One region of the Halomonas sp. A020 genome, then DNA from elsewhere that is predicted to be linked to it. Evidence: predicted binding sites of a transcription regulator. Region 1 holds the regulator's gene; the other holds the start of a gene.
The links. The regulator LexA, encoded in region 1, represses DNA repair genes until DNA is damaged. The targets are predictions, from matches to a motif close to TACTGTNTANNTANACAGTA.
Positions count from the first base shown of each region.

Region 2: the regulator LexA is predicted to act here: its motif matches at 2,848-2,867, upstream of recN (DNA repair protein RecN).

Region 1 covers NZ_AP022850.1:2,975,906-2,983,327, forward strand. Annotated here, with positions in the region: gene moaE (molybdopterin synthase catalytic subunit MoaE) at 1-150, shown strand, start outside; gene FRH_RS13880 (ribonuclease J) at 154-1,755, opposite strand; gene purU (formyltetrahydrofolate deformylase) at 2,029-2,883, shown strand; gene FRH_RS13890 (energy-coupling factor ABC transporter permease) at 2,899-3,570, shown strand; gene lexA (transcriptional repressor LexA) at 3,608-4,282, opposite strand; gene FRH_RS13900 (TetR/AcrR family transcriptional regulator) at 4,533-5,210, shown strand; gene FRH_RS13905 (L,D-transpeptidase) at 5,188-5,703, shown strand; gene nagZ (beta-N-acetylhexosaminidase) at 5,788-6,798, shown strand; gene FRH_RS13915 (hypoxanthine-guanine phosphoribosyltransferase) at 6,842-7,420, shown strand.
Region 2 covers NZ_AP022850.1:1,612,228-1,619,649, forward strand. Annotated here, with positions in the region: gene bamE (outer membrane protein assembly factor BamE) at 7-471, opposite strand; gene fur (ferric iron uptake transcriptional regulator) at 544-996, shown strand; gene recN (DNA repair protein RecN) at 1,127-2,800, opposite strand; gene grpE (nucleotide exchange factor GrpE) at 3,000-3,629, shown strand; gene dnaK (molecular chaperone DnaK) at 3,782-5,713, shown strand; gene dnaJ (molecular chaperone DnaJ) at 5,823-6,977, shown strand; gene FRH_RS07570 (DMT family transporter) at 7,195-7,422, shown strand, end outside.

The DNA.
Region 1 (7,422 bases):
GCACATCGCCGAGATGCCTTTGAGGCCTGCGATTTCATCATGGACTATTTGAAGACTCAGGCACCTTTCTGGAAGAAGGAGCGTTCTAGCCAGGGAGCGTACTGGGTGAAAGAGCGCGACACCGATCAGCAAGACGCTGCTCGGTGGTAGTGCTCAAGGCTCGTCGTTCAATTCCTCGATGGTTGGCATCTCGGCGGCCATGATCTGTAGGTGCACCTCGGGCATATGCTGCAAGTGATTCGCCAACCAGTGTACCAACCGAGGCTGTAGCGCATGGCGTAAATCGGCTAGTGTATCTGCGGTGATCTCATCGAGTTGCTCGTCGAGCCACTCGCTAAAGCTGTCTTCATCCATGGGGCTGGCCCCGCTAGCATCCAGCATCAAGCGTCCAATGCGGCACCAGCCCGTCTCAGTGGCAGCTACCGGCAAAGCCAAAAAAAGGCTGCCGCGACGTGCCGAGGAGTGGCCCGTATCCAAGCCAGGATGAGCGACCACGCTATTTTGATTGACGATGCAGGGAGGCTGAGGATAGCGCGTCTCGCAGCGTAACCCTTGCTGGTCGAGTACTAGCATGTCGCCATTCACAGGCGTCAGCGGTGCTTGAATGCCCAGCTCTTCGGCAAGCGCTTGATGCGCCGCTTGATGGCGAGCCTCGCCATGCACCGGTAGCAGCATTTTGGGTCTGACCCACTGATAGAGCTTTCTAAGCTCTTCCTGGGCAGGGTGTCCGGTAGCGTGAAGCTCGGGATGGTGCGTTTCATCGAACAGCGTGACATCGAGTTGCAACAAACGCTTTTTAAGCTGCTCGATGGGGCGCTCATTGCCTGGAATGGCTTTGGCAGAAAAAATCACGCTATCGCCCGGTTCTAAATCGACAAAGGGGTGGCGACGCTGGGCCAAGCGTTGCAAGGCGGCGCGAGGCTCGCCCTGGCTACCGGTGGCAATGATCACGACCTCTTCAGGGGGGAGGTAGCCCAGGTCATGGGCGGGCACCAGGGGCGGGAAGTCGTCCAAATAGCCCAGGCCTCTGGCCACACTCACCATCCGCTCCATCGAGCGGCCCATCAGGCTAACCCGGCGTCCACTCGCCTGGGCTGCCAAACCAATGGCCAATACCCGCGCCAGGTTGCTGGCAAAGCAAGACACGACCACCCTGCCTGTGCAAGCGCTCAGCGTTTTCGCCAACGCCTTGGCTACGTCCCCTTCGCTGGCCGACTGTCCCGGCATGGGCGCGTTGGTTGAATCCCCTACGAGCAAATCGACCGGTGCCAGTGCTCTGAATTGAGCCGCATTGACCGGTGAGCCAATGAGCGGGGTTGGGTCCAGTTTCCAATCACCCGTGTGGAGAATGCGGTAATCCCCCGCTTGCATCATGATGGCGCAGCTCTCGGGGATGGAGTGGGTGACGCTGAGATAGCGAAGGGTGAAGGGGCCACTCTCTACTGCCTCCCCCGGTTCGATGGTCTGGATCGCTGCGCTACTGAGCTGATGTTCGGCAAACTTGTAGCGCAAGAGTCCCGCTGCGAGTGGGGTGGCAAAAATCGGGCAGCCCCATTTGGGCCAAAGCCACGCCACGGCGCCGATGTGGTCTTCATGGCCGTGGGTAATGAACAGGGCTTTGGGGGTGATCTTGAGCGCTTCCAGGGTTTCCGTGTTGGGCACTTGAAGCGGAGAATTCGGCAGGTCTTGGCGAATCATCATGCCGCAATCAACGGCGATCCACTGATCGTCATACCCATACAGCGTGAGGTTCATTCCAATTTCGCCACAGCCACCAAGCGGTAGCAGGCGCAGGGGCGGGCGGCGACGGGGACGAAGTTGAACGCGTGATGGATGCATCAGTTATGAAAAGCCTAGAAAGTAATATCTTAACTATACGGGATGCGGGGGGCGGGTAACAATCATCGCGGCACCAGACCGCGGTGCTTCCTTATCTTGCTTACGTTACACTAATGCGGCTAAAGCGTTTATCTGCCGTTAGGCAGGTGCTTGGCGAGCGTGCCGTTAAATACGTTAAGAGTGTCTGTGATGTCTCATTATTACCGTTTAGTTGTTTCCTGCCCCGATCAGGTGGGCATTGTGGCGCGTGTCTCAAGCTTTATTGCTCAGCAGGGTGGTTCCATTACCGAAGCAAGCCAGCACTCTGATTTAGAGACTGGTCGCTTTTTCATGCGCTATGAAATTCTGGCGGACTCACTGGGTATGTCGGCGGAAGCGTTGCGCACGGCGTTCGAGCCCGTCGCCGCCGAATTCGATATGCAGTGGTCGTTGGTAGATACGCAAAAGCGTCGCCGTGTGGTGCTCATGGTGTCTAGAGAGTCTCACTGCTTGGTCGACTTGCTGTATCGCTGGCAAGCAGGCGAGCTGGATTGCGATATCGTGGGCGTCATTTCTAACCATGACGATATGCGTTCACTCACGGAGTGGTACGGTATTCCCTATCATCACGTACCGGTCGATCCTACCAACAAGCAGCGGGCATTCGATCAAGTGCAAGAGCAGATCGATGCGGCCCGCGCCGACTGTGTGGTGCTGGCGCGCTACATGCAAATACTGCCGCCTTCCCTTTGCGAACGCTATGCGGGCCGAGTCATCAATATCCACCACAGTTTCCTGCCGTCGTTCGCGGGTGCCAAGCCGTATCATCAAGCTTATGAGCGCGGTGTGAAGCTGATCGGTGCGACCTGCCATTACGTCACCGAAGAGCTGGACGCGGGCCCGATCATCGAGCAGGACATACATCGGGTCAGCCATTGCCACACGCCGACCGATCTCGTTCGCTTCGGTCGCGACGTTGAAAAAGCGGTGTTGGCGCGTGGTTTACGCTGGCACTTGGAAGATCGTGTGCTCATTCACGGCAATAAAACAGTCGTCTTTAGTTAATCTACCGGGGGCGCTATGTCGTTTGCACAGAGCGTATTGGCACCATGGGCGCTGGTGATGACGTGGTTGTTGTCATTGGGCATGGTGGGCTGGTGCATTTGGCTGCGCCCTTGGCAACCGTTGCTCGAAGATACCGCGCTCCAACATCGATGGTTGGCCGCGACGCTTGTCGTCATGCTGTTTTGGCAGCTTCGCGCCCAAGCAGTGGATTGGTTGACGCTTCACCTAGTATTTACGGTGTTAATGACGCTGGTCTTTAAAATGCCGTTAGCGCTGCTGAGCAACGTAATGATCAACGCTGCCATGGTAGCGATTGGACGTAACGAGTGGAACCTGCTTGGGGCGAACGTACTGGTGACTGGCATCGTGCCTGCTATGGTGACAGGCATCGTGTGGCGTCTGGTGGATCGCCGCCTGCCGGATAATTTGATGGTGTTCTTATTCGCCTGCGGATTTTTCGGCGCAGCGCTGTCGACGTTAGGTGGCGGGCTTGTCGCGGTGGCGCTCATCATATTGGCGGGCACGGATCCTGAGGCCGTATATCTCGCTCAAGAGTATGCCCGCTTTTTACCGCTGCTGATGCCGTCGGAAGCCTTCATCACCGGGATGCTGCTCAGCATCTTGCTAGTCTACCACCCAAGTTGGGTGGCCACCTTCAATGACCACCGTTACATCGACTCACAGTAAATACACTTCGTGTGCCGGGTCTGACCACGGCCTCAGCTCAGCCGAGCGCTTGTCCGTTTCCGCCCCGAATAACGCCGACGCCGACACCCTCGATATCCAGTTGTTGGGTGCGCAGATCGATCTCGATCGGTGGGAAGTCGGCATTCTCGGCGATCAACGTGACTTGATGGCCCTGGCGTTTAAAACGCTTGACCGTCACTTCGTCTTCTAACCGTGCTACGACGATCTGGCCATCGCGTACGCGATCAGTGCGATGAACGGCCAGAAGGTCGCCTTCCAAAATGCCGACATCTTTCATGGAGAGGCCGCGTACACGTAATAGGTAATCGGCTTTGGGCGTAAAATACTCGGCTGGAAGCGGGCAGTAGCGGTCTATGTGTTCGGCAGCCAAGATTGGACTACCGGCGGCAACTTCGCCAATCACGGGTAGCCCATTGGGTACAGGCTCGGAGGCGGCCGTTGTCGATGCTGGCACTTCGCTAGGTTCCAGCACCTCCTGGTTCGGTAGCCGAATTCCCCGCGACGTATTTCGAATGATGCGTATGGCGCCTTTACGCTCGAGCGCACGCAAATGCTCCTCGGCAGCATTTGGAGAGCGGAACCCTAGCGCCTTGGCGATTTCAGCGCGCGTTGGCGGGTACCCCAGGTCACCCATGGTTTTGACGATGAAATCAAATACGTGCTGCTGACGTGCTGTGAGTGGACGAGACATACCAAACTCCAAAACAGTGAAAAGACAGTAGCTACATGTCGGCTTAATCAGTATGTGTTTAAGTATACAGTATGTTGCTCTGTCCAGTACATGGTCCATGACAAACGCCAGTACATAGCGAGCGCTTTGAAAGCTAGGTAAACAAGGCGCCGCCCATGGACCGTTGGCGAACTGGATAAGTGATTGAGCCTGTCAGACATATGTCATAGTATGCAGCGTTGTTTAAAACACCTGTTTTTTGGAGGGCGAGATGGCCCAATCAGATACGGTAACGCGTATATTAGACACGGCAGAGGTGCTATTTGCAGAGCGAGGCTTTGCCGAGACGTCGCTGCGCAATATCACCAGCAAGGCACGCGTCAATTTGGCGGCCGTCAACTACCACTTTGGTTCCAAAAAAGCGCTGATTCAAGCGGTGTTCGCTCGCTATCTCGATCCGTTTTCGGCACGTTTTCATACGGCACTGGATGAACTCGAGACGCGCCATCAAGGCCAACCGATTCCTTTGGAAGTGCTGCTTGAGACCATGGCGACCACGGTGTTGGCCGTCCCGGCAGAACGCAATAGCCTGAAAGTGTTCATGAGGCTCCTGGGTCTGGCGTATAGCCAGGCTCAGGGGCATTTAAGGCGTTATATTCAGCAGCAATATGGCGACGTGTTTACGCGCTTCACCGAGCTGGTGCGCCAAGCGACCCCAGACCTGCCGGACGCTGAGCGTTTCTGGCGGCTACACTTTATGTTGGGAACGGTGATATTCACGCTGTCAGGCTTGGATGCGCTGCGTGATATCGCCGCCAAGGATTACCAAGAACAGGTCACGGTGCGGGATCTGGTACGACGCCTGCGGCCCGTCGTGGTCGCCGCCATGAATGCGCCGTTGCCCGCCGCGGTTGAAGAGGGTCATCATGAAAACGCCCAAGCTAGCTGAGCTGCCGCCTACACACGGTGGTTGGATAGAGATCGATACCCAGCGTCAGAGACTCTGCTGGTGGCAAGGTAACGATATTCAGCATGAGTGTACGATTTCGACGGGGCTGGCAGGCGTTGGGCAGGAAGAGGGCAGCGGTCAAACGCCGCTTGGCTGGCACTACGTGCGCGCATCGATTGGCCAAGGCTGTCCCGATAACGCGGTATTTCGGGGTCGCCGGTGGACGGGCGAAGTCTATTCGCCAACTCTCGCGGCCAGCTTCCCCAAGCGTGACTGGATCCTGACGCGGATACTTTGGCTATGCGGTTTGGAGCGCGGCGTGAATCGCGGGAGAAACGTCGATTCCCAGCGGCGCTACATATACTTGCATGGCACCCCGGAGGATCAGCCCATGGGCACGCCAGCCTCACACGGTTGTATACGCGTGCGCAATCACGATTTACATTTCCTATTCGATCACGCCCAGCCCGGTACGCCGGTTTGGCTGCATTAAGCCCACCCACAGGACGTCGCGCCAGAATTTTGACACGCCAAGCGGTTAGTCTAGAATGGCGCCCTTTTTGTTGGACTCACCATCATGACGCAACCCATTGGCCCGGTCATGCTCGACCTTGAAGGGCCACAGTTAACCAACGCTGATAAGCGCCTGCTAAAAGATCCTGCCGTAGGCGGTGTGATTCTGTTTGCTCGTAACGTCGAAGACGCGTATCAGGTTCGCAAGCTGTGCGACAGTATTCGTCGTGTGAGAGGCGATTTGCTACTGGGGATTGACCAAGAGGGGGGGCGTGTCCAGCGAATCAAGCAGGGCGTTACCCGGCTACCCGCTATGGCGCGTCTGGGTGAGCTGTTCGCCAGCGACCCGGTCGCGGGTGTGAGTCTTGCCAAAGATACCGGCTGGCTGTTGGGCATGGAGATGGCCGCCTGCGGATTGGATATCAGCTTCGCCCCCGTATTGGACGTTGAGAGTGGCGTGTCCAGCGTGATTGGTGAGCGCAGCTTTAGCAGTGACCCTATTCACGTAGCCAAACTTGGCCATGCGTTTATCGAGGGCTTGCACGAGGCTGGCATGGCCGCTGTGGGTAAACACTTTCCCGGGCATGGGGGCGTGGCGGCAGACTCCCACGTGGCGCTACCCGTCGATGACCGGCCGCTAGCCGAATTGAAAGCGCGCGATCTTGTGCCGTTTCGTGAACTTGCGGGCGTTTTAAACGGCGTCATGCCAGCCCATGTCATTTATTCGGCGTTCGATAAACGTCCCGCTGGGTTTTCGCCGACGTGGCTGGGCATGCTACGCGAATCGCTGGGTTTCAAAGGGTGTATTTTCTCGGATGATTTGAGCATGACCGGGGCGCATGAAGCCGGTGGACCCACGGAGCGCGCCAAGGCAGCTTTGACGGCTGGCTGCGACATGCTGCTGATATGTAACGATCGTGCCGCTGCTCTTGAGGTCGTCCACGCCTGTGAAGGGGTATCGAACAAACGCCCTGCCAAACTGCGTTATGGCCGTGCGAGACCTGATATCGATGCCCTGGCTGCCCTTGGGCGCTGGCGGCGCACTCATGCCAAGCTAGAAGCATTGGCGAATTAATTTTATACCGTTATCTGTTAAGACGTCTTTATGGAGATGGAGCATGTCCAAGTTGGATAAAGAAGCGCTTGAATCGTTGGATTCCATGCGTGAGTTGATGGATAACGCGGATTGCCTGATATCACAGGAGCAGGTAGAGCGAGCGTTGGATCGCATGGCCGAAGAGATCACGCGTGACTTGGGCGACAAGCTGCCGGTGTTTTACTGTGTCATGAACGGTGGTCTCATTACCACGGGCCACTTGTTGACACGTCTAGGCTTTCCATTGGAAGTGGACTATCTACACGCCACTCGTTATCGCAACGAGTTGCGCGGCGGTGAGCTTTTTTGGCGCGTTTCTCCGGAGGTGCCGATGGCGGGGCGTCACGTCGTCATCGTCGATGATATTCTCGATGAAGGCGCGACACTGGCCGCTATTCTCGAATACTGCAAAGAGGCACAGGCCGCCAGTGTCACGACCGCGGTATTAGTCGATAAACAGCATGACCGTAAAGCAGTGCCGGGACTGAAAGCCGACTACTGCAGTTTGGAGGTGGCCGACCGCTACGTTTTCGGTTTTGGTATGGATTACAAAGGCTATTGGCGTAATGCCCCTGGGATTTTTGCGCCTAAGGGCATGTAATC
Region 2 (7,422 bases), 1.4 Mb from region 1:
CCTGCCTCACTCGTCGGTAATGATTGGCTGCGGTTCGGGGGCCGTCTCCGGTGTGGGCGTGCGTTGGATGGGCAGCGCATCCAACGGGTCAGCGCCTTCAACGGCGGGGCCCATACCCCGGTCGGTGCTGATCGGCAGGTCGCGCGAAAAATCACCGTCTCGTTCGATGTTCATCAAGCGGCCTGCATTATCGAACGTCAGCGTCACGCGGCGCTGTTCCACGCCTTCGTACGCTTTATCGATGCGATACACGTAGTCCCACTCGCGAGAATTGAAGGGCGCTTCCAGCAGCGGACGTCCCATGACATAGGTCACCTGCTCTTGGGTCATGCCTGGTTGAAGCTGGCTGACCATCTCTTGAGTAACCAGGTTGCCCTGAGGAATGTCGCGCTTGTAAACGCCAACGTAGCTGCAGCCACTAACGACGGTCAGGGCAACGGAAAGGGTAATGATACGAGTCAATTTTTGCATTTGAGCCTGTTCTTCACTATCGTGGTTTCGGTCGATGATACCCGACCTAACCTGTTACTGCGAAGAGCAACCATGGCCGATCAGAACCATGAACTACGCAAAGCCGGGCTAAAAGTGACCCTGCCGCGCGTCAAGATCCTGCAGATTCTCGAAAATGCTTCGGGCCAACACCACCTTAGCGCAGAAGAAGTGTATAAAACACTGATCGATGCGGGCGAGGATGTTGGCTTGGCGACCGTCTACCGCGTATTGACTCAATTCGAGTCGGCGGGCCTTGTGATTCGTCACAATTTCGACGGTGGTCACGCGGTTTTCGAGATGACCCAAGAGGACCACCATGACCATATGGTGTGTCTGGAAAGCGGTGAGATCATCGAATTCGTCGATGACATCATCGAGCGTCGCCAGCAAGAGATCGCCGAAGAGCACGGCTACGAACTCGTGGACCATGCGTTGGTGCTGTACGTTCGCCCTCGTGGGTCTGACGTAACACGCCAGGATAGCGGCCCAACGAATCGCAAATAGTGGCTCATCAAGCGCGGGTTTGCTAAGTCTCGCGCCGTGAAATAAATGCCCCCAGAGTGCACGTGATGTTTCACCGGTGCTCTGGGGGCGTTTTGTATTCGGTGAGTCGTTGAAGAGAAAACCGTCAGGTTCAGTGCGGCGGGCGCTGGCTGGCGTGGAGCATTTCCCGCGCATGGGCCAGGGTTTGGTCGGACAGCGTCACGCCGCCCAGCATACGCGCCAGCTCGCTGATCCGGCCGCGTTCGTCCAGCAGCGCCATGTGGGTGAGTGTGGTGTCTCGCTTGGCGCGCTTTTCGATGTGCAGGTGCTGGTGCGCCTGGGCGGCCACTTGAGGCAGGTGGGTCACGGTCATCACCTGGCCGTTTTCGCCTAGTTTACGTAGCAGTTGGCCGACGATTTCCGCCGTTGCCCCAGAAATACCCACGTCCACTTCATCGAAGACCAAGCTCGGAATCGTCGAATGCGACGCCGCCACCACCTGAATGGCCAGGCTGATGCGCGACAGCTCGCCGCCGGAAGCGACTTTGGTGAGCGGCCGGGCGGGTTGGCCCGGGTTGGCGCTGATCAGGAATTGCACATGGTCCAAGCCCTCGGGGGAAGGCGTTTCGCGCGGGGTGACGTCCACGTCGAAACGTGCTTTGCCCATGGCCAAGAAGGCCAACTGCTGCTGCACCTCTTTGCCCAGACGCACGGCGGCCTTCTGACGTGCTTCGGTGAGCTGCTTGGCCTCGCTGCGGTAACGCTCGCGGTACTCGGCCACTTGACTGCTGAGGGCTTCTAGATCGTCATCGCTGGCTTCGAGCTGCGCCACCTCTTGTTTGAGTTGGGCATGCAGCGCGCAAATCTCTTCGGGAGCGACGTGGTGCTTACGGGCAATGCGGTGTACGTCGCCCATGCGCTCCTCGACCCACGCCAGTCGCTCTGGGTCCAGTTCGGTGGTGCTGGCCAATCGGTGCAGCTCGCTAGCGGCCTCTTCGACTTGAATTCGGGCATCGCTCAACATGGTGAGCGTATTGGCCAGCGTGCCTTTGTCGCTGCCGGGCAGCGCGCTCAGGTGGGCGTAGGCTTGGTTGAGAAGCGACAGCGCGCCTCCTTCATCGCTTTCGCAGCAGTCGGCGGCAAACTGGGTTTCACGCAGGGTCTCTTCGGCGTGGGCCAGGGTGTGCTGCTCCTCTTCCAAGGTTTGCAGCTCGCCTTCGGCAAGGCCCAACTGGTCCAGCTCCTCGACTTGATAGCGCAGCAGTTGGCGTTTGGCCTCGACTTCGCTGCCCTCTTCACTGAGTTTTTTCAGCCGACGGCGGGCACTGCGCCACTCGCGGAACGTCTCGGTGAGCTGCTGGCTGCCTTCGCGAAGCCCGGCGTAGTCATCCAGTAGCGCCAAGTGCGTCTCTTCCCGCATCAAGGCTTGGTGGGCATGCTGGCCATGAATCTGAATTAGCTGTTCACCGAGGGATTTCAAATCGGCAATGGTCGCTGGGTGGCCATTGATCCACGCCTTGGAGCGGCCGTTGGCAGTAACCACGCGACGCAAGAGACACTCATCGGCAGGCAGCTCGCGGGCGTCGAGCCACTCGGCTGCTGCGGGCAGGTGCTGGATATCGAAACGGGCGGAGAGGTCGGTTCGCTCGCAGCCGTGGCGCACGCTACCCGCATCGGCGCGCTCGCCCAGGCAGAGCCCCAGGGCACCCAGCAGAATGGATTTACCCGCCCCGGTTTCCCCCGTAATAGCGGTCATGCCACGGGTGAGGTCGAGTTCGAGACGATCAACGATCGCATAGTCTTGGATCGCTAGCTGCGTAAGCATAAGGCCTCCTGAGGCGGTGCGGCACAGAAGCTGGATACTTATCCAATAATTGTTGTTTTATACAGTAGTCGATAACTCACTTCAATGCCCCTCTTGAGATGGCTTTGATGGCCCCCATATAGGCTGCATACGTGGTTAACACCCGCTACTTACCTCAGGTGGCCGCCACCGGCACCGTTACTTATTTCAGGAGCAAGGCATGGCAAAAGAACCGCAAACCCCGTTGGAAGATGAGCTGGCACGCCAAGAGCAGGAAGCAGAGGTCACCGACCAATCTGCCGAAGAGCGGTTGGTGGAAGGCGAACTGGAAGGGCTGATCGATGACGATGCACCGCTGGAAGATAGCGCTGGCAGCCCCGAAGCCGACGTGCTGGCCGCTCAGGTAGAAGAGCTCGAGCAGAGCCTGGCGGAAGCCAAAGACCAAGCGCTGCGGGCTGCTGCCGAAGCTCAGAACGTTCGCCGCCGGGCGGAGCAAGAAGCCGAAAAGGCGCGCAAGTTTGCCCTGGAGAAGTTCGTCAAAGAGCTGCTGCCCGTGGTGGATAGCTTGGAAAAAGCGCTGGAAAGCATGCAGGACGATGCGTCCGAGGCGCATCGCGAAGGTGTCTCCATGACCCTCAAGATGCAGCTCGACGTGCTGAACAAGTTTGGCGTCGAAAGCATCGAGCCTCAGGGCGAGCCCTTCGATCCACAGGTGCATGAAGCCATGGCGATGGTGCCGAACCCAGAGCTCGACCCCAACACCGTGATGGATGTGATGCAGAAAGGCTATCTGTTGAACGGCCGCCTCGTGCGTCCTGCCATGGTCGTGGTCAGCCAAAAAGCGAATTAAGCCGCGTTGACGCATTGCCGCAAAAAAAGCCCTTGAAATGCGGCAAGCGGCCCCCAAATAAAGGGCAACCCGCGGGAAAACCCGCAGACGCCAAGTAAGTAACAGCGGCGTAAAACATCAGTTTTGTTTCAACCGAATTCGAGGTTTTTGCTATGGGACGCATTATTGGTATCGACCTGGGCACCACTAACTCTTGTGTGGCCGTGCTCGATGGTGACAGCGCTAAAGTCATTGAAAACGCCGAAGGCGGTCGTACCACGCCTTCCATCATTGCTTACACCGACGACGGCGAAACCCTGGTAGGCCAGGCCGCCAAGCGCCAGGCAGTGACCAACCCGGAAAACACCCTTTACGCCATCAAGCGTCTGATCGGCCGTCGCTTCAAAGACGATGTCGTTCAAAAAGACATCAAGATGGTGCCCTACAAAATCGCCGAAGCCGACAACGGTGACGCGTGGGTAGAAGTAAAAGGCAAAAAAATGGCACCGCCGCAGGTGAGCGCGGAAGTGCTGAAGAAGATGAAGAAAACCGCCGAAGACTATCTCGGCGAAGCGGTCACCGAAGCGGTCATCACCGTACCGGCCTACTTCAACGACAGCCAGCGTCAGGCTACTAAAGATGCAGGCCGCATTGCCGGTCTAGACGTCAAGCGTATCATCAACGAGCCGACCGCTGCTGCTCTGGCCTACGGCATGGACAAAGCCCGTGGCGACAAAACCATCGCAGTCTACGACCTGGGTGGTGGTACCTTCGATATTTCCATCATCGAAGTCGCCGACGTGGATGGCGAAACGCAGTTCGAAGTATTGGCAACCAACGGTGACACCTTCCTGGGTGGTGAGGATTTCGACCTCGCGCTGATCAACTATCTGGTCGATCAGTTCAAGTCGGACAGCGGTATCGATTTGTCTGGTGACAATCTGGCCATGCAGCGTCTGAAAGAAGCCGCCGAGAAAGCCAAGATCGAGCTTTCCAGCGCGCAGCAGACCGACGTGAACCTGCCGTACATCACCGCCGACAACACTGGCCCGAAACACCTCAACGTGAAGGTGACCCGTGCCAAGCTGGAGTCGCTGGTCGAAGACTTGGTACAGCGTTCGCTCGAGCCGTGCAAGATGGCGCTGAAAGATGCAGGCTTGTCCGCGTCTGAAATCGACGAAGTGATCCTGGTCGGCGGCCAAACCCGTATGCCGATGGTTCAGAAGAAAGCGGCAGACTTCTTCGGTAAAGAAGCCCGTAAAGACGTGAACCCGGACGAAGCAGTGGCCGTGGGTGCTGCGATTCAGGGCGGTGTTCTGGGTGGCGACGTTAAAGACGTACTGCTGCTCGACGTGACCCCGCTGACCCTGGGTATCGAAACCCTGGGTGGCGTGATGACGCCGCTGATCGACAAGAACACCACCATCCCGACCAAGAAGACGCAAACCTTCTCGACCGCGGATGACAACCAGACCGCCGTGACCATTCACGTCGTTCAGGGTGAGCGTAAGCAAGTGTCGCAGAACAAGTCGCTGGGTCGCTTCGACCTCGCCGACATTCCGCCGGCACCGCGCGGTGTGCCGCAGATCGAAGTGGCGTTCGACCTCGATGCCAACGGTATTCTGAACGTGTCTGCCAAAGACAAGGCGACCGGCAAAGAGCAGTCCATCGTCATCAAGGCGTCTAGCGGCCTCTCCGATGATGAGATCGAGCAAATGGTACGCGACGCTGAAGCTCACGCGGACGAAGACAAGAAGTTCGAAGCGCTGGTACAGCTGCGTAACCAAGCGGACGGCATGATTCACGCCACCCGTAAGACCGTTCAAGAAGCGGGCGATAAGGCCACCGATGACGAGAAACAGGCCATCGAAAACGCCATCGCCGAACTGGAAGAAGCGGTGAAAACCGATGACCAGGACGACATCCAGAAGAAACTGGATGCGCTGACCGAAGTCTCCGGCCAGCTGGCGCAAAAGATGTACGCCGAACAGGCAGAAGCGGCCCAGGCGGGTGGTGAAGGTGCTGAAGAAGCCAGCACCAAGCAGGACGATGACGTGGTTGACGCCGAATACGAAGAAGTCAACGACGACAAGAAGAAGCAGTAACCCACCTCTTTCTGCCAAGGAAAGCGGTGACGCGGGAGGCAACTCCCGCGTTGCTGTTTCCGCGGCCGAGACGCCTATAGTGCGTAGCTAACCAGGAGGCGTAGGACCCATGTCCAAACGCGATTATTACGAAGTCCTGGGTGTCGAAAAAGGGGCCGATCAGAAAGAGATCAAAAAGGCCTATCGCCGTCTGGCGCAAAAATTCCACCCTGATCGAAACCCGGACGATACCTCCGCAGCGGAAAAATTCCGCGAAGTGTCGGAAGCTTACGAAGTTCTGAGCGATGGCGAGAAGCGCGCGGCCTACGACCAGTTCGGCCATGCCGGTGTGGATGGCCAGGGCGGCGGCTTTGGCGGCGGTGGCTTCGGTGGCGGCGGCGCTGGCGATTTCAGCGATATCTTCGGCGATGTGTTTGGCGATATCTTCGGTGGCGGCGGTGGTCGTCGTCGTGGGCCCAACGCACCTGCACGGGGTTCCGACCTGCGCTACAACCTAGAGCTGGATCTAGAGAGCGCAGTGGCGGGCACCACGGTGGATATTCGCGTCCCGCGTCATATCGAGTGTGACCGCTGCGACGGTGGCGGCGCCGAGCCGGGCTCCACCAAAGAGACCTGCCCGACCTGCCATGGTCACGGCCAAGTACGCATGCAGCAGGGCTTCTTTGCGGTTCAGCAAACCTGCCCGACTTGTCACGGCAGTGGCCAGCACATCAAAGTGCCGTGCCACAAATGTAACGGCGAAGGCCGCGTGCGCGAAACCCGCACCCTCTCGGTGAAGATTCCGCCGGGTGTGGATACCGGCGACCGTATTCGTCTCAACGGCGAAGGCGAGAGCGGCGTGAACGGTGGCCCGGCGGGCGATCTGTACGTTCAGGTTTCCATCAAGCCGCACCACATCTTCAAGCGTGACGGTAAGCACCTGCAGTGCGACGTGCCGATCAATTTCGTCGATGCAGCCCTCGGTGGCGAGTTGGAAGTGCCCACGCTAGATGGTCGCGTGAAGCTGAAGATTCCGCCGGAAACCCAAACCGGCAAACTCTTCCGCCTACGTGGTAAAGGCGTGAAGCCCGTTCGCGGCGGCGCCCCCGGCGACCTGCTGTGCAAAGTGGTGCTGGAAACGCCCGTCAACCTCAACGACGAGCAGAAAGACCTGCTTCGCCAGCTGCAAGAGAGCTTCGATGGCAGCAACAGCCACAGCCACTCACCGAAGAAGACCGGTTTCTTCGACAGCGTGAAGAAGTTCTTTGAAGAGATGAAGCCGTAAGAGCCCAGAGCGCTCTGAAGTAACAGCCCCAGCACCCCGGTGCTGGGGCTTTTTTATATGTATATGCCATTGAAGACCCATCCGCCGCGCCAAGGCCTGTGGGTCTGGCAGACGATGCTACGCGGGGCTTGAGTGAGACAAGCCAAGGCGACTTACGTCACAATAACAGCATCCGCTTATCAACCGATGGACGCTGACGAATGAAGGAAACCACCTAATGCCTTTGGATGCTGTTGACCGCCCTTATTTGGGGATTTGGCTGCGTGTGCTGTCGGGGGTGCTGTTTACGGGCATGCTGGTGTGTATCAAAGCCGTGAGCGATGAGGTGCCGGTGGGGCAGTCGGTGTTTTTCCGTTCGCTGTTTGCGCTGCTGCCGATCGTGGTGTTTCTGGCCCTACGCCGGGAGTTTCCTCAGGGGTTGGCGACCCGGCGACCGTTGGGGCAT